2 regions of the Streptomyces olindensis genome follow, and region 2 is predicted to be linked to the other one. Evidence: riboswitches for the same ligand, from Rfam matches in the RefSeq annotation. Region 2 holds a riboswitch; the other holds the start of a gene.
The links. Region 2 has a riboswitch for glycine ahead of gcvT (glycine cleavage system aminomethyltransferase GcvT). Riboswitches for the same ligand answer to the same signal wherever they lie in the genome.
Positions count from the first base shown of each region.

Region 1: linked by a shared signal. The riboswitch ahead of gcvP (aminomethyl-transferring glycine dehydrogenase) and the one ahead of gcvT (glycine cleavage system aminomethyltransferase GcvT) in region 2 are both predicted to bind glycine.

Region 1 is NZ_JBEYZD010000020.1:124,591-134,292, forward strand. It holds gene gcvP (aminomethyl-transferring glycine dehydrogenase) at 1-992, opposite strand, end outside; glycine riboswitch at 1,168-1,263, opposite strand; gene ABZ948_RS15745 (PRC-barrel domain-containing protein) at 1,377-1,754, shown strand; gene ABZ948_RS15750 (DNA polymerase IV) at 1,841-3,286, opposite strand; gene ABZ948_RS15755 (MerR family transcriptional regulator) at 3,411-4,094, opposite strand; gene ABZ948_RS15760 (bifunctional nuclease family protein) at 4,410-4,883, opposite strand; gene ftsR (transcriptional regulator FtsR) at 4,970-5,707, opposite strand; gene ABZ948_RS15770 (zinc-ribbon and FHA domain-containing protein) at 5,763-6,716, opposite strand; gene ABZ948_RS15775 (DUF881 domain-containing protein) at 6,778-7,707, opposite strand; gene ABZ948_RS15780 (small basic family protein) at 7,713-8,045, opposite strand; gene ABZ948_RS15785 (DUF881 domain-containing protein) at 8,042-8,956, opposite strand; gene ABZ948_RS15790 (sugar phosphate nucleotidyltransferase) at 9,055-9,702, opposite strand, start outside.
Region 2 is NZ_JBEYZD010000118.1:2,164-11,865, forward strand. It holds partial or broken gene ABZ948_RS39110 (hypothetical protein) at 1-170, shown strand, start outside; gene ABZ948_RS39115 (Glu/Leu/Phe/Val dehydrogenase family protein) at 167-1,234, shown strand; gene ABZ948_RS39120 (L-serine ammonia-lyase) at 1,221-2,588, opposite strand; gene glyA (serine hydroxymethyltransferase) at 2,695-3,957, opposite strand; gene gcvH (glycine cleavage system protein GcvH) at 3,972-4,349, opposite strand; gene gcvT (glycine cleavage system aminomethyltransferase GcvT) at 4,453-5,574, opposite strand; glycine riboswitch at 5,613-5,718, opposite strand; glycine riboswitch at 5,719-5,818, opposite strand; gene ABZ948_RS39140 (AAA family ATPase) at 6,050-6,721, shown strand; gene ABZ948_RS39145 (enhanced serine sensitivity protein SseB) at 7,656-8,444, shown strand; gene ABZ948_RS39150 (enhanced serine sensitivity protein SseB C-terminal domain-containing protein) at 8,581-9,381, shown strand.

The sequences.
Region 1 (9,702 bases), on a different contig from region 2:
ATGTGCTGCTCTCGGGTCTGCAGCGCCAGCCGGTAGGCCCTGTTCCCGTCGGCGTCCACGGACACGCCGACGAGCCGCCCGGGCAGGCTGCGCGCCATCTTCTCCTGGACGGCCATGTAGCCGGCGTGCGGCCCGCCGAAGCCCATCGGCACACCGAAGCGCTGGGTCGTCCCGACCGCGATGTCCGCGCCCAGCTCACCGGGCGACTTCAGCAGCGTCAGCGCGAGCAGGTCGGCGGCGACGATGACGAGCGCCCCGAGCTCGTGCGCCTGGTCGATGACCGGCTTGATGTCCCGTACGGCACCGGAGGCGCCCGGGTACTGGATCAGCACGCCGTTGATCTCGCGTTCGGCGACCTCGGCCGGGATGCCGTCGGTGAGGTCGGCGACGACGACCTCGACGCCGGTCGGCTCGGCCCGGGTCTGGATCACCGCGATGGTCTGCGGCAGCGCGTCCGCGTCGACCAGGAACAGGCCCTTCTTGTTCTTGCCCATACGCCGCGACAGCGCCATGGCCTCGGCGGCCGCGGTGCCCTCGTCCAGCAGGGAGGCACCGGAGGTCGGCAGTCCGGTCAGGTCGGCGACCATGGTCTGGAAGTTGAGCAGCGCCTCGAGCCGCCCCTGCGAGATCTCCGGCTGGTACGGCGTGTAGGCCGTGTACCAGGCCGGGTTCTCCATGACGTTGCGCAGGACGACCGGCGGGGTGAACGTGCCGTAGTAGCCGAGGCCGATCATGGAACCGAGGACCTGGTTGCGGTCGGCGAGGGAACGCAGCTCGGCGATCACCTCGGCCTCGCTGCGCGCGCTCGGCAGGTCGAGGGCCTCGGTGCTCTTGATCACGGCCGGGACGGCGGCGGACGTCAGCTCGTCCAGCGAGCCGTAGCCGACCTGCGCGAGCATCTTGGCGCAGGCCTCGTGGTCGGGCCCGATGTGGCGCTGCTCGAAGGGGACTGCCTCTTCGAGCTCGGAGAGCGGAATGCGGTGGGCGGTCATTTGCGGAGGCCTCCTGGTCACACGACCTTCGAGGGGCACCACGGCGCGGGTACCCGGACGGCCTCCCCCTCTGTCATCTCAACCTGAGAGCTTCACCGGATCGCCCGAAGGCCTCCGGCTTTCACCGTCGGTGAGAGCGGAAACCGTCGAGACCCGCTCTGCTTTCCAGAGTGACCTCGTCCGTGCGGTACGTGAGCCTGAGAGATTCCGGGGAGGATTTGCTCCTTCGGCGCCTCCGGTGGTGTCCGGAGGACTCTCCCGCACGGGGTCAACAGCCGCTGCCAGCGTACCAGCGAGGTCAACGCACGAACCTTCGAGTGGCCGCCTCTACGATTGTGCCGTTTTGTAGTGATTACGGATGAGTTGCGACCCTGTGGAGGGCCCGTGCGTACCGATATCGATCCGCGCAACCTGATCGGCCGCAAGGCATTCGACCGCAACGGCACCAGGATCGGCACGATCGACGAGGTGTACCTCGACGACGCCACCGGCGAGCCCGAGTGGGCGGCCATACGGACCGGCCTGTTCAGCAGGGACGCGTTCGTCCCCCTGGAGCCCAGCGAACTGATCGACGGCGCCCTCCACGTGCCCTTCGACCGCGCCCTGATCAAGGACGCCCCCGACTTCGGCGTCGGCCGCCACCTCTCCCCGGAGCAGGAACTCCAGCTCTACCACCACTACGGCCTCGACATCGCCGCTCCTCCCCCGCTCCCGGACCACAGCTTCGGCAAACTGGCAGGCACAGACGAGCCGACCTCCTGAAGCCCGCCCAGCCGCAGGCAACCCTTCCTGCCGCGCCCTTCCGCCCTGCTGCCGGGCCATCTCGCGGGCCGTCGAGGGCCCGCTCCCTACGCCGACGACGCCCCCGCCTGCGCATCCCCGGCACCAGGCACGCCACAGGCCTCACCGCCGCCGCCCTCAGCCGAAGCGGACCCGGCACCCCCAGCCCCCTCGGATCTTCGTAACACCAGCGGCAACGGATCCGCCGGCTCCAGATCGGGATCGTCCACCCGGAAGGTCCGCACCCGCCCGGGCGCCGAACCGGGCGTCTCGAACCGTACGGTCACCCGCCCCAGACCACTGCCCTGCACCCACCCGTGCCCGTACTCGGCGTGCCGCACGTCGTGCCCGGCGGGCCACCGCCGCTCGGCGAGGGCCGGCTGCACCTCGGCCTGCGCCGCGACGTCTTCCTCGACCGGCCCCTCCGCGACGGCCCGCTCCCCCGCCGCCTGCGCGAAGAGGTCTTCCTGCGTGTAGTCGGCGAGCCCGCTGACCCCGACCCCGAGCAGCCGCACCCCGCCCGTCGTGTCGACCGAGTCCAGCAGCCGGGCCGCCGCCTCACGGATCACCGCGGGGTCGTCCGTGGGCCCGCGCAGCGTCTCGGAGCGGGTGAGCGTCGAGAAGTCGTACCGCCGCACCTTGAGCACGATGGTCCGCCCGGACATCCCGGCCCCCCGCAGCCGCCGCACGCACCGGTCGGCGAGGCGCTGCACCTCCAGCCCGACCCGCACCCGGTCGTGGATGTCCACGTCGTAGGTGTCCTCGACCGACACCGACTTCGCCTCCCGCTCCGCCACCACGGGCCGGTCGTCCCGCGCCAGCGCCATGGCGTAGAGGCCGTGTCCGTGCGCCTTCCCGAGCAGCCGGACCAGTTCGTCCTCACCCGCCTCGACGATCTCCTCGACCGTGGTGATCCCGGCCCGCCGCAGGTGGTCGCCCGTCGCCGGCCCCACCCCGGGCAGCGTCCGCACCGACATCGGCCCGAGCATGACCCGCTCGGTGCCCGGCTCGATCACGACCAGCCCGTCGGGCTTGGCCTGCTCCGAGGCGATCTTCGCGAGCATCTTGGAGGCGGCGAGCCCCACCGACCCGGTGACCCCCGTGGCGGCCTGGATGTCGGCGCGCAGCCGCGCCCCGACCAGACGCGCCGACTGCTCGTCCCAGGCCGCTCCGCCGGCCTCCAGGTCCACGAACGCCTCGTCCAGGCTCAGCGGCTCCACCAACGGCGACAGCGCGCGCAGCAGCTCCATCACCCGCTCGCTGATCGCCCGGTAGAGCCCGAAGCGCGGCACCAGGTACGCCGCGTTGGGCGCGAGCCGCCGGGCCTGCCCCATGGGCATCGCCGAATGCACCCCGAAGACCCGTGCCTCGTACGACGCCGTGGCGACCACACCCCGGGGTCCGAGGCCGCCGACGACCACGGCCTTCCCGCGCAGGCTCGGCTTGGAGGCCTGCTCCACCGAGGCGAAGAAGGCGTCCATGTCGAGATGCAGGATCGTGGGCGCGGTTCTCACATCTCCGATGCTGCCCTACGCCACTGACAACGCCCCCGGCAACCGCTCGAACCACGCCGACGGCAAGCGCTTGCAGCGCGGCGCGGAAACGTCCCGCCTCCTGCGGCCACAGCCGACCCGGGGTTCAGACAGCCCGGTTCCGCCGTCGCGCCAGCTCGTCCGCCGGGTTGGGTCCGACCAGCGTCTCGCCGGTGTCGATCCGCTCCCCGTGCAGCTGGGACAGCGCGCTCTCGACGTCCCGCCACACCACGCCCACGGCGATCCCGAAGACACCCTGCCCGCCTTGGAGCAGGGCGTGGACCTCGTCCGGCGAGGTGCACTCGTACACCGTCGCGCCGTCGCTCATCAGCGTCATCCGCTCCAGGTCGCGGAAACCGCGTTCTCTGAGGTGCTGGACGGCTGTGCGGATGTTCTGCAGCGACACACCGGTGTCGAGGAACCGCTTGACGATCTTCAGGACGACGACGTCCCGGAAGCTGTACAGCCGCTGCGTCCCGGACCCGTAGGCGGGGCGCACGCTCGGCTCGACGAGACCCGTGCGGGCCCAGTAGTCCAGCTGCCGGTAGGTGATACCGGCGGCGGCGCATGCCGTGGGACCTCGATAGCCGATCTGCTCGGACGCCATGGACGTCGTCCCTCCGCTGCTCGGCACGGCCGTAGGTCGCTGCGGAGCGTGGTCGGCCGCGCCGCCGGGCTGGGAGTATCCCCCGCTCGAGCGGAACTGAGAGCCGGGGGGAGGGTACGGACCGCTCGCCCTGAGACTGCGCTCGGGGCCGCCCCCAGCCGTACCGTCGCCGCTGCTTCTCACGCCGACCTCCGTCCTTGACCTGCCTTCTCGACGGTAGGCAGTCACCAGGGGTGCGTCAACGATCGCCACACTCGCCACGCCGAGTGATAATCACCCTAGGAGTGGTTTCCCGTGCCCCACCGCGGGGAAAGGCTAGCCGAATGCCTTCGGCCCGGGCCGCGTGACGCTCTCACTCGCCCCGGGCACATGCGGGCATTTCACCCGGACAACGCGACGGGCGACCCCGCCGCGGACCACATCGTCCGCCGGGCCGCCCACACGTCTTCTCACCGACCGCTGGTGTTCCCGCCCGTCCGGTACCCACCGGACCGGGGGTCACTGGCTGCTGCTGCCGAAGTCCTCCGGGGAGATCTGGTCGAGGAACTCGCGGAACTTCTCCACTTCGTCCTCCTGCTCGTCCGGAATCGCGATACCGGCGTCGTCGAGCACTGTGTCGCTGCCGTAGATCGGCGTCCCGGTGCGCAGGGCGAGCGCTATGGCGTCGGACGGGCGGGCACTCACCTCGACGCCGCTGGCGAAGACCAGCTCCGCGTAGAAGACGCCCTCACGCAGGTCCGTGATGCGTACCTCCGTGAGCTCCTGGCCGACGGCCTCCAGCACGTCCTTGAACAGGTCGTGGGTCAGCGGCCGCGCGGGAGCCATGCCCTGCTGGGCGAAGGCGATCGCCGTCGCCTCCCCCGGTCCGATCCAAATGGGGAGGTACCGGTCGCCTCCCACTTCACGCAGCAGCACGATCGGTTGGTTGGAGGGCATTTCGACCCGGACACCTACGACATCGAGCTCGTTCACACAGCAACCCTAGGCCGTGCTCGGGATGTTTGGGTAGTCGGGCCGGGATCGGGCACCTGATCCGGCCCCCTGCGAAGCCGGCCGCCTCACGGCAGCCGCACCCCGAGCGCGGTCTGCACGAGCGCCGCGTGCAGCTTCACCGTGAGCCCCGCCAGCTCCTTGGCGCGGGCCTCGGCGTGAGCCCTGGTCTGCGGGTTCCGGTGCCGCCTCAGCGGAGCCACGACCTGGTCCACGAGCCCGGCCTCCCGGTCGGCGGCGGCCTTCATCACCCGCAGGTGCCGCGGCTCGATCCCGAACCGCCCGAGCTCGACGACGAGCGAGGCCACCGTGACCGCCTCGGCGTCGTACGCCCCGTCCTCCAGTGGAGTGACGAGCCCGTACGACTCCCACTCCCTGAGCTCCTCCTCCTCGACCCCGGCGGCGGCGAGCAGCTCGGCACGCCCGATCCTGGCGGCCGTGGGCCCCTCGGTCGGCTCGGGCGCGGCCTCACCCTCCCGCTGACGGCCCAGCGCCGGCAGCGGTACCGCCTCACCGCGCTCCATGGCCTCCAAGTGCTCCCGGATCACCTTCAGGGGCAGATAGTGGTCCCGCTGCATCCTCAGGACGTGGCCGAGGCGCTCGACGTCGTGGGCGCTGAACTTGCGATACCCCGAGGGGGTCCGCTGCGGCTCGATGAGCCCCTCCGACTCCAGAAAACGGATCTTGGAGATGGTGACTTCGGGAAACTCGTCGCGCAGCACGTTCAGCACCGTGCCGATGCTCATCAGCCCACTGTCCGTGGCGGCGGCGCCGTGCCCGGCACCGCCGCTCGGTGTTCGAAGCATGGACCTTCCCTGACGGATGGACCTTCGCTGGGGGTCGCCCGGGACCGGACCCGGGTCAGTAGCCCCGCTGGCTGGCGTAGAAGACCAGCCGGTACTTGCCGATCTGCACCTCGTCACCGTTGTTCAGGGCGACCTGGTCGATCCGCTCGCGGTTCACGTACGTGCCGTTCAGGCTGCCCACGTCGGCCACCGTGAACGAGCCGTCCTGACCGCGGCGGAACTCCACGTGCCGCCGGGAGACCGTCACGTCGTCCAGGAAGATGTCGCTCTGCGGGTGACGCCCGGCCGTGGTCAGGTCGCCGTCCAGCAGGAAGCGGCTGCCCGAGTTCGGCCCGCGCCGCACGACCAGGAGCGCGGAGCCCAGCGGCAGCGCGTCGACGGCGGCCTGCGCTTCGGGGGACAGCATCGGCATCTGCGTCTGGCCGGTGGTCTCGCTGTCGTAGGCCTCGAGCCCGGAGATGGAGATCGTGGACGTCGTCTCGGACGGGCGCTCCGCCGCCGCCCCGGCCCGCAGCGGCGCGCCGCAGTTCGAGCAGAAACGGCTGTTCTCCGCGTTGCGGTTACCGCACCTCGTACACACCAGGGCCGACATCGGATCCTCCTGCCGCGGCTGCCCACCGGGAGCATTGGACGCATACGGGTCGGAGAACCCTCCACCCGCTCCTGAGGCTGACGGTTGGCCGAAACCTATGCCGCCGGGCTGCGCAGGGTCAACCGACGGCGCGCCCTGACCTCCGGAAATGTCCCCGCCCGGACCACCGACCTGGTCACGGAACAGCGGCCGCTGGCCTTCCGCGTCAGGCTGTGCGCGATGACGAGCGGTCGCGTTGTCGCTGCCCTCTCGCGCGCTCTTGCCGAACAACTTCGCAAACAACTTCACGGGCGATTCCCCTTGACCGAAACAGACCCGCCCGTGGGGCAGGACGAACCCTGACTGAACACTCTGACCGACCCGGACATCCTGACAACGTCCGTCTGCACCAGACAGTTTCCACCACGCACCACCCATTCGGTGCGCCGACCCCCCGCAACCTCATGCCCTCGCCGGACGCCGCCCATGCACCCCCGGTTCACCGCGAGGACGACCGAGCGTAGTCAGGCCGCTTCGCCGCTCGCAAGGCGTCCACGACGATCTTGGTCGACCGCTCGATCGTGGCGGTGGCCTGTTCCTTCTCGAGAGTCTGCACCACGCCTCCGGGGATGTTGAGCGCCGGCTCGAGGTCCTGCGGCTTGCCGATGACCTTGAAACGATAGGGCGCGGTGATCTTGTTCCCGTCGACGCTGACACCCTTGCCCGAGTCCGCGAGGTACGTCCCGGCGACGACCCGCACGCCGTTCACCTGGATCGCCTCCGCACCCGCCGCGCGCAGCTCCTGGATCGCGTCGAGCAGCATGTCCGCTTCGACCGTCCCCTTCGTGTCCTCGATGGTCATGGTGATGCCGGGCCCCTGCGCGGCCACGGTGCCCGCGAGGATGCCGAGTTGCCTCTCCTTCTCGATCGTCTGCTTCCGGGCCTCCTCGGCCTGGTCCGAGCTGTTCTCCAGCTCGTCGCGCTGCTTCTCGAGACCCTGCTTCTCGTCCTCAAGACGCTGTGTGCGGTCATCCAGTTCATCGAGGATCCGGACGAGATCCTCCTGTCGCGCACCGCGCAGGGCACTGTCGCTGTCACTGTTCGAGGCCACCTGCACGGCCAGGCCGAAGCCGAGACCGAACAGCAGGACCGCGACGATGAGTTGAGCCCGTGACAGCCGCGGCGGCCACAACCCCTGCACCAGCCGCTGCCGACCGGTCAGCCGCGGCTCGGGATCCTCCGCCTCCGGTTCGGGCTCCGGAGCCTCCTGGGCGGCGGGGACCGACGCGGACACCTCCCGGGGCAGTTCCTTGCGCAGCCCGCTCCCGGACCCGCGGCGCTCCTCGCGCTGCTCCTCGCTCGTGTCGCCGTGCTCCTCGGCCCGCTTGGCGTCGTGCTCCTCGGCGCGCTTGTCGTCGTGCTCGCTCATCGGCCTCACGCCCGGAACACGTGCCGGCGGATCGCCGCGGCGTTGGAGAAGATCCGGATGCCGAGGACGACCACCACACCGGTAGACAGCTGGGCACCCACGCCCAACTTGTCGCCCAGGAACACGATCAGTGCGGCCACGACGACGTTCGACAGGAACGACACCACGAAGACCTTGTCGTCGAAGATCCCGTCGAGCATGGCCCGCAGTCCGCCGAAGACGGCGTCGAGCGCCGCCACGACGGCGATCGGCAGATAAGGCTCGACCACCGCCGGAACCTCAGGCCGGACCAACAGGCCGGCCACGACTCCCACGACGAGGCCCAGTACGGCGATCACGATGTGCCCTTCTCGCTCTTCTCAGTGCTCGGCTGTGCTGTACGTACGATCACACTCGGTGCGGCAGGCAGCCGGAGGTCGTCCTCCGCGGAAATCGCCGTCCTGATGCCGTAGCTCTCCTGCAGCGCGTTGAGGTACAGCCCGTCCGCGCTGTTCTGGAACCGAGTGCTCAGCCGCTGCCCGTCCCCCACCGCGAGCACCGTGTACGGCGGCACCAGCGGCTTGTTGTCGACCAGTATCGCGTCTCCCGCGGCCCTGATCGCGGACAGCGCCGTCAGCCGCTGCCCGTTGATGGAGATCGCCTCGGCGCCCGACTCCCACAGCCCGTTGACCACGCGCTGCATGTCCCGGTCGCGCACCCGTCCGGTGTCGGAGAACCCGGAGTTCTCACGGGCGTCACCGTCACCGCCCGCGGCGACTTCCTTGGCGTCGTTCACCACGAGCTTCACACCGGGACCGTGCACCCCCACGGCGCCCGACAGGATGCCCACCAGTTCCGACCGGGCACTGCCCCCGCTGTGCTTCAGGGCCTCGCGCTGCCGCGCGCTCACGTCCTCGCGCAGCTCGTCGACGGAGTCCTCCAGCTTGTCCGCCGCCTCGGTCTCCCGGTCGATGCGGTCGACCAGCTCCTCCCGCTCCTTGGCCACGACCGGAGCGGCGACCCGCGCCTGCGCCGCCCCGACGGTCACGACGAGGGCCGCGAGCACCAGGCCTGCGGCGAGTCCCAGCTTCGCCCTGAGGGTCTTCGGCATGCCGGCGTCGCCCGCGGCCCTCTTCCGAGCGGCGGCCTCGGCGTATCCGTCGTCGAGGCTGTGGTCCATGACGTTGGTGATCAACGACATGGACGCATCCGGGCGCCGGGGCCGCGTGGGTGTGCTCCGAATGGGGGGTTGCTGCGGCATGCCGCACATCGTCGCACGTCGCGGCCACTACCTCCGAACGGCCCCACCGGCGTGCCGGACAGGCCCCGTTGGGGACACTTGTCCGGCACGCACGCGTCCAGCCCGTTCTACCGGCCGGCGCTGTCCACGACCGCCGACCACTCGTCGAGCAGGGCCTGCGCGGAGGCGTCGTCCGGCCCCTCGGCCCACAGGTGGGTCACGGCCTCGGCCGGGTCCGGCAGCACCATCACCCAGCGCCCGTCGGTCTCCACCACACGCACCCCGTCCGTGGTGTCCACGAAGCGGTCTCCGGCCGCTTCGACGACCCGCCGCATCACCAGGCCCTTGACGGCCCACGGGGTTGCCAGATCCCGCTTCAGGACGTGCGCCCGCGGGATCCGCGCGTCGATCTGGCTGAGCGTGAGCTGCGTCCGCGCCACGAGCCCGATGAGCCGCACGAAGGCCGCGGTGGCGTCGTACACGCTGCTGAACTCGGGGACGATGAAACCGCCCTTGCCGTCACCGCCGAAGATCGTCCCTTCCTCACCGCCCACGCGCGTGAGGTCGTCCGGAGAGGTGGTCGTCCACTCGACCTGGGTCCCGTGGTACGCCGCCACCTGCTCGGCGATCCGAGTCGTGGTCACCGGCAGCGCGACCCTGCCGCTGCGCCGCTCGGCAGCGACGAGGTCCAGCATGACGAGCAGCGCCCGGTCGTCCTCGATGATCCGCCCCTTCTCGTCGACGAGCGAGAGCCGCTCACCGACGGGGTCGAACCG
Region 2 (9,702 bases):
GCGACCGGGACGCCCTGCGGGAGTCGCTCGCGGGCTGGGAGCGCATCGACGCCGCCTTCGAACGCGCCTGCACGCTGCTGCTGTTGCCCGACCGCGCCGCCGAAGGCCGCGCCCAACTGGCCTCCCTGGGCTGCCGTCCCCCGGCGGATCTTGAAAGGATCGTCCGATGACGACTCCACCACCCGAGGCGACCGTCTTCGGCCGGCTCCGGGCCGGCGGTGCCGAGCAGGTGCTGTTCGGCCACGACGCCCGCACCGGCCTGCGATCCGTCATCGCCGTCCACGACACCACGCTCGGCCCGGCGCTGGGCGGCGTACGCATGCACGCCTACCAGGACGAGAACGCGGCGCTGGACGACGCGTTGCGGCTGGCCCGGGCCATGACCCTGAAGGCCTCGGCCGCCGGCCTCGGCCTCGGCGGCGGCTGGAGCGTGGTCATCGGCGACCCGGCCCGCGACAAGACGGAGGAACTGCTGCGCGCCCACGGCCGGTTCATCGCCACCCTCGGCGGCCGCTTCATCCCGGTCAACGACATCGGTACGACCCAGGCCGACATCGAGGTGATCGGACGCGAAGCGGCACCCGTGTGCGACAGCGGGGACCCGTCGCCCATGACGGCGCTCGGCGTGCTGGAGGGCATCCGGGCCTGCCTGCGCGCCACCGGCGGCGACGGCGACCTGGCCGGGGTGCGCGTGTGCGTCCAGGGCGTGGGCAACGTCGGCTCGGCGCTCGCCGCCCTGCTCGCCGCCGAGTCCGCCGAACTGGTCGTCGCCGACACCGATCCCGCCCGGGCCGCCGCCGTGGCGGAACGCCACGGGGCGCGCGTCGTCGACCCGGCGGACGCGGCCCGCACCGAGTGCGACGTCCTCGCGCCCTGTGCCATGGGCGCGGTGGTGGACGACGCCACGCTGCCCGGGCTGCGCTGCCGGATCATCGCCGGCGGCGCCAACAACGTCCTCGCCCGGCCCGGGCACGCCGCCGCCCTGGCGGAGCGCGGGATCCTGTACGCCCCCGACTTCTGCGTGAACGCCGGCGGGCTGGTCTTCCTCGAGGAGCAGATCCTGGGGCACGACCGCACGACGGCCGAACAGCGGGTACGTCAGGTCGGCGTACGGGTGGCCGAGGTGATCGACCGGGCGCGACGCACGGGCGTCACGACCACCGAGGCCGCGGTCGCACTGGCCGAGGCGCGGCTGCGGACGGCCGCCCGGGACGGTGCCGTCAGCATTCGATGATGTTGACCGCCAGACCCCCGCGGGCCGTCTCCTTGTACTTCACCGACATGTCCGCGCCGGTGTCCTTCATCGTCTTGATGACCTTGTCCAGGGACACCTTGTGGGAGCCGTCACCGCGCATCGCCATCCGCGCGGCGGTGACGGCCTTCACCGCGGCCATGCCGTTGCGCTCGATGCAGGGGATCTGGACGAGGCCGCCGACCGGATCGCAGGTGAGGCCGAGGTTGTGCTCCATGCCGATCTCGGCGGCGTTCTCGACCTGCTCGGGGGAGCCGCCGAGGACCTCCGCCAGCGCGCCCGCCGCCATGGAGCAGGCGGAGCCGACCTCGCCCTGGCAGCCGACCTCGGCGCCGGAGATGGAGGCGTTCTCCTTGAACAGCATGCCGATGGCGCCCGCGGCGAGCAGGAAGCGGACCACGCCCTCCTCGTCGGCGCCGGGTACGAAGTTCACGTAGTAGTGCAGGACCGCCGGGATGATGCCGGCCGCGCCGTTGGTGGGGGCGGTGACGACCCGGCCGCCGGCCGCGTTCTCCTCGTTCACGGCCATCGCGTAGAGGGTGATCCACTCCATGGAGAGGGCCAGCGGATCTCCCTCGGAGCGCAGCTTGCGCGCGGTGTTGGCGGCCCGGCGGCGCACCTTCAGACCGCCCGGCAGGATGCCCTCGCGGGACATGCCGCGCGCCACGCACGCCTGCATGACCCGCCAGATCTCCAGCAGGCCCGCGCGGATCTCCTCCTCGGTGCGCCAGGCCCGCTCGTTCTCCAGCATCAGCGCCGAGATGGACAGGCCCGTGTCCTCGGTCAGGCGCAGCAGCTCGTCGCCCGTGCGGAAGGGGTACTTGAGGACGGTGTCGTCGAGTTTGATGCGGTCGGCGCCGACCGCGTCCTCGTCGACGACGAAGCCGCCGCCGACCGAGTAGTAGGTCTTGGTCAGCAGCTCCGCGCCCGAGGCGTCGTACGCCCACAGGGTCATGCCGTTCGCGTGGTACGGCAGGGCCTTGCGGCGGTGCAGGACCATGTCGTCGTCGAAGGAGAACGCGATCTCGTGCTCGCCGAGCAGGTTCAGCCGGCCGTCGGCCTTGATCGTCTCGACCCGCTCGTCGGCCGTCTCCACGTCCACGGTGCGCGGCGAGTCGCCCTCCAGGCCGAGCAGCACCGCCTTGGGCGTGCCGTGGCCGTGTCCGGTCGCGCCGAGGGAGCCGTACAGCTCCGCGCGGACCGAGGCGACGGACTCCAGGAGCTCCTCGTTGCGCAGCCGCCGGACGAACAGGCCGGCCGCCCGCATCGGGCCGACCGTGTGGGAGCTGGACGGGCCGATGCCGATCGAGAACAGGTCGAAGACCGAGATGGCCACGGGGGAACTCCTGACTACGGGGGTGGTGCAGAGGGGGTGGGTGCCGCGCCCGCTTGTGGCCGGCGCGGCACCCGAAAGGTTTCTTCGTTATGTGGCCGGACCCGGGTTACTTGTCCAGACCCGGGTACAGCGGGTGCTTGTCGGCCAGGGCCTTCACCCGGGCCTTGAGGGCCTCCGCGTCGTAGGACGGCTTCAGCGCCTCGGCGATGACGTCCGCGACCTCCGCGAAGTCCTCCGCCCCGAAGCCGCGGGTGGCCAGGGCCGGGGTGCCGATCCGCAGACCGGACGTCACCATCGGGGGACGCGGGTCGTTCGGGATCGCGTTGCGGTTGACGGTGATGCCCACCTCGTGGAGGCGGTCCTCGGCCTGCTGACCGTCCAGCTCCGAGTGGCGCAGGTCGACCAGGACCAGATGCACGTCCGTGCCGCCGGACAGGACGTCCACGCCCACGGCCCGGACGTCGTCCTTCACCAGACGCTCGGCCAGGATGCGGGCACCCTCCAGCGTACGGCGCTGGCGGTCCTTGAAATCCTCCGAGGCGGCGACCTTGAAGGCGACGGCCTTGGCGGCGACCACGTGCTCCAGCGGACCGCCCTGCTGACCGGGGAAGACGGCGGAGTTGATCTTCTTGGCCAGTTCGGCCGTGGAGAGGATCACACCGCCGCGCGGTCCGCCGAGGGTCTTGTGGGTCGTGGTGGTGACCACGTGCGCGTGCGGCACCGGGTTGGGGTGCAGCCCGGCCGCGACAAGACCGGCGAAGTGCGCCATGTCGACCATCAGGTAGGCGCCGACCTCGTCCGCGATCCGGCGGAACTCGGCGAAGTCCAGCTGCCGCGGGTACGCCGACCAGCCGGCGACGATCAGCTTCGGCTTGGACTCCTTGGCGAGGCGCTCCACCTCGGCCATGTCGACCCGGCCGTCCTCGCCCACGTGGTAGGCGACGACGTCGTAGAGCTTGCCGGAGAAGTTGATCTTCATGCCGTGGGTCAGGTGCCCGCCGTGGGCGAGGTTCAGACCCATGATGGTGTCGCCCGGCTTGAGCAGCGCGAACATCGCGGCCGCGTTGGCCTGGGCGCCCGAGTGCGGCTGGACGTTCGCGTGCTCGGCGCCGAACAGCTCCTTGACGCGGTCGATCGCGATCTGCTCGACCACGTCGACGTGCTCGCAGCCGCCGTAGTAGCGGCGGCCCGGGTAGCCCTCGGCGTACTTGTTGGTGAGGACCGAGCCCTGCGCCTCCATGACCGCGACCGGGGCGAAGTTCTCCGAGGCGATCATCTCCAGCGTGGACTGCTGGCGGTGCAGCTCGGCGTCGACGGCGGCGGCCACGGCCGGGTCGAGCTCGTGCAGGGGGGTGTTCAGGACGGACATACGGCTACGACTCCTCAGCCGGCGGAGAACGCGGTGTACTCGTCGGCGGAGAGCAGGTCGCCCGGCTCGTCCGTGACCCGCACCTTGAACAGCCAGCCGCCCTCGAAGGGGGCCGAGTTCACCAGCGACGGGTCGTTCACGACGTCCTCGTTGACCTCGGTGACCTCACCGGAGACCGGGGAGTACAGGTCGGACACCGACTTGGTCGACTCCAGCTCGCCGCAGGTCTCGCCCGCGGACACCGAGTCACCGACCTCGGGAAGCTGGACGAACACGACATCGCCGAGCGCGTTGGCCGCGTGCTCCGTGATGCCGACCGTCGACACGCCGTCCTCGGCGGCCGACAGCCACTCGTGCTCCTTGCTGTAGCGCAGCTGCTGGGGGTTGCTCATGGCCTGGATTCTCCTGTACGCGCGGGAGTGCTGTGGAAGGGGGGACTGCTGGTGAGCTGGGACGACGGGCACAGGGGCGCTGCCGCGGCCCTCCGGCCAGTGTCTACTTCTGGCGCTTGTAGAACGGCAGCGCCACGACCTCGTACGGTTCGTGGCTGCCCCGGATGTCCACACCGACACCGGCCGTGCCCGGCGCGGAGTACATGGCGTCGACGTAGGCCATCGCGATGGGCTTGCCCAGCGTGGGGGAGGGGGCCCCGGAGGTGACCTCGCCGATCACCTTGCCCTCGGCGACGACGGCGTACCCGGCGCGGGGGACCCGGCGGCCTTCGGCGATCAGGCCGACCAGGACGCGCGGCGGCTCGTGGTTCGCGTTCTCCGCGGCCTCACGCAGGGCCGCGCGGCCCACGAAGTCGCCCTCCTTCTCGAACTTCACCACCCGGCCGAGACCGGCGTCGAAGGGCGTCAGGGAGGTGCTCAGCTCGTGCCCGTACAGCGGCATGCCCGCCTCCAGGCGCAGCGTGTCGCGGCAGGACAGCCCGCACGGGACCAGTCCGGCGCCCTCGCCCGCCTTGGTCAGGGCCTGCCACAGCTCGACGGCGTGCTCCGGCTTCACGAACAGCTCGAAGCCGTCCTCGCCGGTGTAGCCGGTGCGGGCGATCAGGGCCGGGACACCGGCGACGGTGCCGGGCAGACCGGCGTAGTACTTCAGCCCGTCGAGGTCGGCGTCGGTGAGGGACGCGAGGATCCCGGGGGACTCGGGGCCCTGGACGGCGATCAGCGCGTAGGCGTCCCGGTCGTCGCGCACCTCGGCGTCGAAGCCGGCGGCACGCTCGGTCAGCGCGTCCAGGACGACCTGGGCGTTGGAGGCGTTGGCGACGACCATGTACTCGGTCTCGCCGAGGCGATAGACGATCAGGTCGTCGAGGATGCCGCCGTCGGCCCGGCAGATCATGGTGTAGCGGGCCCGGCCCGGCTTCACACCGCCGATGTTGCCCACCAGGGCGAAGTCGAGGAGGGCGGCGGCCTGCGGCCCGGTGACGGTGATCTCGCCCATGTGGGAGAGGTCGAAGAGGCCGGCCCTCGTGCGCACGGCGGTGTGCTCGTCGCGCTCGGAGCCGTAGCGCAGGGGCATGTCCCAGCCGGCGAAGTCGGTCATCGTCGCGCCGAGCGAACGATGCAGGGCATCGAGCGCGGTGTGACGGAGTTCTCCTGTACTGCTCACGGTCGGTCGTCTCCCAGGGCAATGACGGGCGAGGTCGTTCCTCCCCATCTGTCATCGGAACCTGAGAGGTTCGCCATGACCACACGGGACACGGCTTGCACCTTGGGTGGAGCCGCCGGTGGGCGGCCCGCTTTTCAGATGTGCCTCGCCCGCGCGGTAACGGGGCCTGAGAGATTCAAGGGAGGGACTTGCTCCTTCGGCGCCCCAGCGTCAGCGGTGCTGGGAACTCTCCCGCGCGGATTCAAACGGCCGGTATGCAGTTGGCGCGCACATCATTGCACGCATCCTTCCGGCGCGGCAGGGGGACCTTTCCCAGGGAGTGCACAGCGTCCCCCGCGCCGGACACAGCGACCCTCAGCACCCTGTAGCAGCCCTGTTGCAGGACGAGGACCGAAACGAGAGCCTTCGGCATTACCTTCTCTTTACACTCGGCGGGGATGGGACTCGTACCTGGCCCCAGGGGAGGACGATCACGGTGAACAGGACCACGGCGTACGCCACGACCACGGGCATCGCGCTGCCCGAGCAGCCGGCCGCCGCACCGGCCCGGGCGGCCTGCGGCCCGGTGCCGGCGCCGGTCGTCCGCGATCTGCGCGACCGCGCCGGCCGCGGCCCGCGCGCGCTGCTGTTCGGCCCTCGCGACCTCGTCGTGGTCACGGGCCTGCCCGGCAGCGGCAAGTCCACGCTGATGCGGCGCACCGTGCCGGGCCCGCGCGTCGACTCCCAGGACACCCGCGACCGCTGGGACCGCCGCATGCCGCGCTTCCTGCCCTACGGGGTGTACCGCCCGCTCGTCCGCCTCGCCCACTACGCCGGGCTGCGCCGCGCTCTGCGCAGCGGCGAGGGGGTCGTCGTGCACGACTGCGGCACGCAGGCGTGGGTCCGCCGCTGGCTGGCCCGCGAGGCCCGCCGCCGGGGCGGCACCCTGCACCTGCTCCTCCTCGACGTCACCCCCGAACAGGCCCTGGCCGGCCAGCGCGACCGCGGCCGCGGCGTCTCGCGCTACGCGTTCCTGCGCCACCGCGCGGCGACCACCCGCCTGCTGCGCGCCGTGGAACAGGGCGAACTGCCCTCGGGCTGCGGCTCCGCGATCCTCGCCGACCGCGACGCGGCGAACACCCTGCACAGCATCACCTTCACGACCTGACCACGGCGCGGCCCATGCACGAGGTTCCGTTCCTGGGCCGTCTGCCGGTCGGGCCACGCGCAGGGGTTCCAGGGCCGTCCGCCGGCCGGGCGGAGCGCGTGGGGCCGGGGCCGTCCGTCGGTCGGGCGGAGCGCGTGGGGCCGGGCTGTGTGCTGGTCGGGCGGAGTGCGGGCGGCCGGGGCCGTCCACCGGGCCGGCTCTGCGTAGGGCCAGGGCCAGGGCCGTTTCGCCGGTCGGGCGGAGTGCGTGCGGCCGGGCCGTCCACCGGGCCGGCTCTGAGTAGGGCCAGGGCCGTCCGTCGGTCGGTCGGGCGGAGCGCGTGGGGCCGGGCTGTCTGCTGGTCGGGCGGAGTGCGTGCGGCCGGGTCGTCCGCCGGGCCGGCTCTGCGTAGGGCCAGGGCCGTCCGTCGGCCGGGCGGGCGGAGCGCGTGGGGCCGGGCTGTCTGCTGGTCGGGCGGAGTGCGTGCGGCCGGGTCGTCCGCCGGGCCGGCTCTGCGCAGGGCCAGGGCCGTCCGTCGGCCGGGCGGGCGGAGCGCGTGGGGCCGGGCTGTCTGCTGGTCAGGCCATGCGCGTGCGGCCGGGTCGTCCGCCGGCCCGGCTCTGCGCAGGGCCAGGGCCGTCCGTCGGCCGGGCGGGCGGAGCGCGTGGGGCCGGGCTGTCTGCTGGTCGGGTGGAGTGCGTGCGGCCGGGTCGTCCGCCGGGCCGGCTCTGCGCAGGGCCAGGGCCGTTCGCCGGTCGGGCCGGGCGCGTGGGCTCGGGGCCGTCTGCCGGTCAGGCGGAGCGCATGGGGCGGGGCCGTCCGTCGGTCGGGCCGGGTGCTTCGGGTCCGGCCCTGCACCCGGCAGCCCGCGGCCGCGCCCCCGGGCCCCCCGTCCGCCGTTACGGAGCCGCTAGCCTTTGGGGCACAGCAGTGGTTCCAGGCAGGCGGTAGGCAGATGGACTTCCCGGCGGACTTCTCCGCGGACTTCCCGGCGCAGACGCAGACCCACCCGCACGGCGGATGGCCCGGCAACGAGCTGGAGGAGGTGCTCTCGGCCTCCCTCGGCGCCGGGCCGTCCGCCGGCGGGCGGATCGTCGAGGTGCTCGGCCGGAGTTTCGTGTGGATCCCGCTGCCCAACGGCGGCGGCCCGCACAGCGGCCCCCTCGACCTGCCCGGCATCGAGATCGACGGCCAGGCGTACGTCCCGGTGTTCAGTTCCGAGGAACAGTTCCGCCAGGTCGCCGGCTCCCACATGCCGTACACCATCGCCCCCGCCGTGGAGTTCGCCCGCGGCCTGCCCCCGCACGCGGGCATAGCCGTCAACCCGGGCGGTGTCGTCGGCATCCCGCTCCCCCCGCCCGCCGTGGCCGAGCTGTGCCGGGCCGGCCGGACCCCCCTGGACGGCCCCGCGAGCGGCGGCCGGGTCCGCCTCTTCGAGCCCGACTGGCAGGACGACCCGGTCGACTTCCTCGCCGCCGCCTCCGCCGAGTTCGAGGCGGCCGGCGTCGTCCTCACCGCCCGCCGCTGCCTCGCCGCCATCGAGACCGCCGACCCGGTCATGTTCGTGGGCGTCGAACTCTCCCAGTGGGAAGGCGACCTGCGGGCCCTCCCCCTGGAGGCCCTCACCCGCGCCGTCACCGCCTCCCCGGCGCCCTGGCCCGTCAACCTCGTCCTCCTGGACGTGGCGGAGGACCCGGTGGGCACCTGGATGAGGGACAGGGTCCGGCCCTTCTACCAGCGGTAGGTCAGTACCCCAGGGGCGCGGGGAACCGCGCGAGAACCTCACACGGCCCGCGCCCGCGAACCGGCACCAAGCCCCGAGCTCCCGGGCGGGCTTAAGCTAGGTCACGGTCGAGGCGTTGTACGAAGGGGCGGTAAAGGTGAGCGCGAGCGGCACGGCCGCGGCCGGACAGGTCGAGCACATGCTGCGCCAGGTCACGCCCGGGCGCTACGACGCCTACGAGGCACTCCTGCGCGCGCTCGCGACCCCGCACACCGGCCAGATCTGGATGCTCCTGTGGCACGGCCAGGCCGGCTCCCCGGACGCCCAGTACGGAAACATGGAGGTCGACGGCTACGGCTACGCCCCCTGTGTCACCTCCGCGCAGGAGCTGTCGGCCAGCGGCTGGAACCGCTCGTACGAGGTGGTCGACGGCGTCGACGTCGCCCGCGCCCTCTACCCCGACCACTACGGCCTCTGGCTCAACCCGCACGCCCCCGGCGGCGGCGTCGGCATCCCCTGGCTCGACCTGCGCCGGATCGCCACGGGCCTGGACCGCCAGCCCGCGGGACCGCTGCGGCTGTCCGAACCCGCCATCGAGATCCCGCAGTTCTACGCCCTGCTCGCGCAGAACGCCCACCGCACCCCGGCCGTCCGCTCGCTGCGCCGCGCCTGGGTGCAGCCCGCGCTCGGGGCGCCGTACCTCGCCATCGGACTGGATGTGTACGACGCCTCGCCGCAGGCCGTGGATTCGGTGCGCGCGATGATGCAGCAGTCCCTCGGCGCCGTACCGGACGGGCTGCCCGTCTCGACCGTCGCGATGTCCGACGAGCACGACCCGGTCGCCATGTGGCTGCGCGCGAGCGCCCGGCCCTTCTACGACCGCGAGGCCCACGCCACCGCCCCCGTCCAGGCCCCGGCCTCGGGCTACGGCTACCCGCCGGCGCAGGGCCGGTACTGATCTCCCGGAGTCGTCCGGAACCCCTCGCAAGAGCGAGACGCAAAAGCGAGAGGCGTTCAGCTCTCCGCGCGTAGATCGGGGCGAATTGGATGCCTCTGCCCTACTATGCCCCTGACACTGCGCGTCCGACCCGCGTTACCCGTTGTCCGGATAACGGAACCCCCCAGACAGCATCACGTTTACGCATCCTTTCACCGCCAAGTCTGGCAACAGATCGCCAAAGCGTTGAAGACTCCCCGCAAGACACGGGCCGGGTCGGTCTCGTGTACGAGACAAACAAAACCGCTACAGCGGCAGCCAGGGGCTCGGCGATCGCCGGCC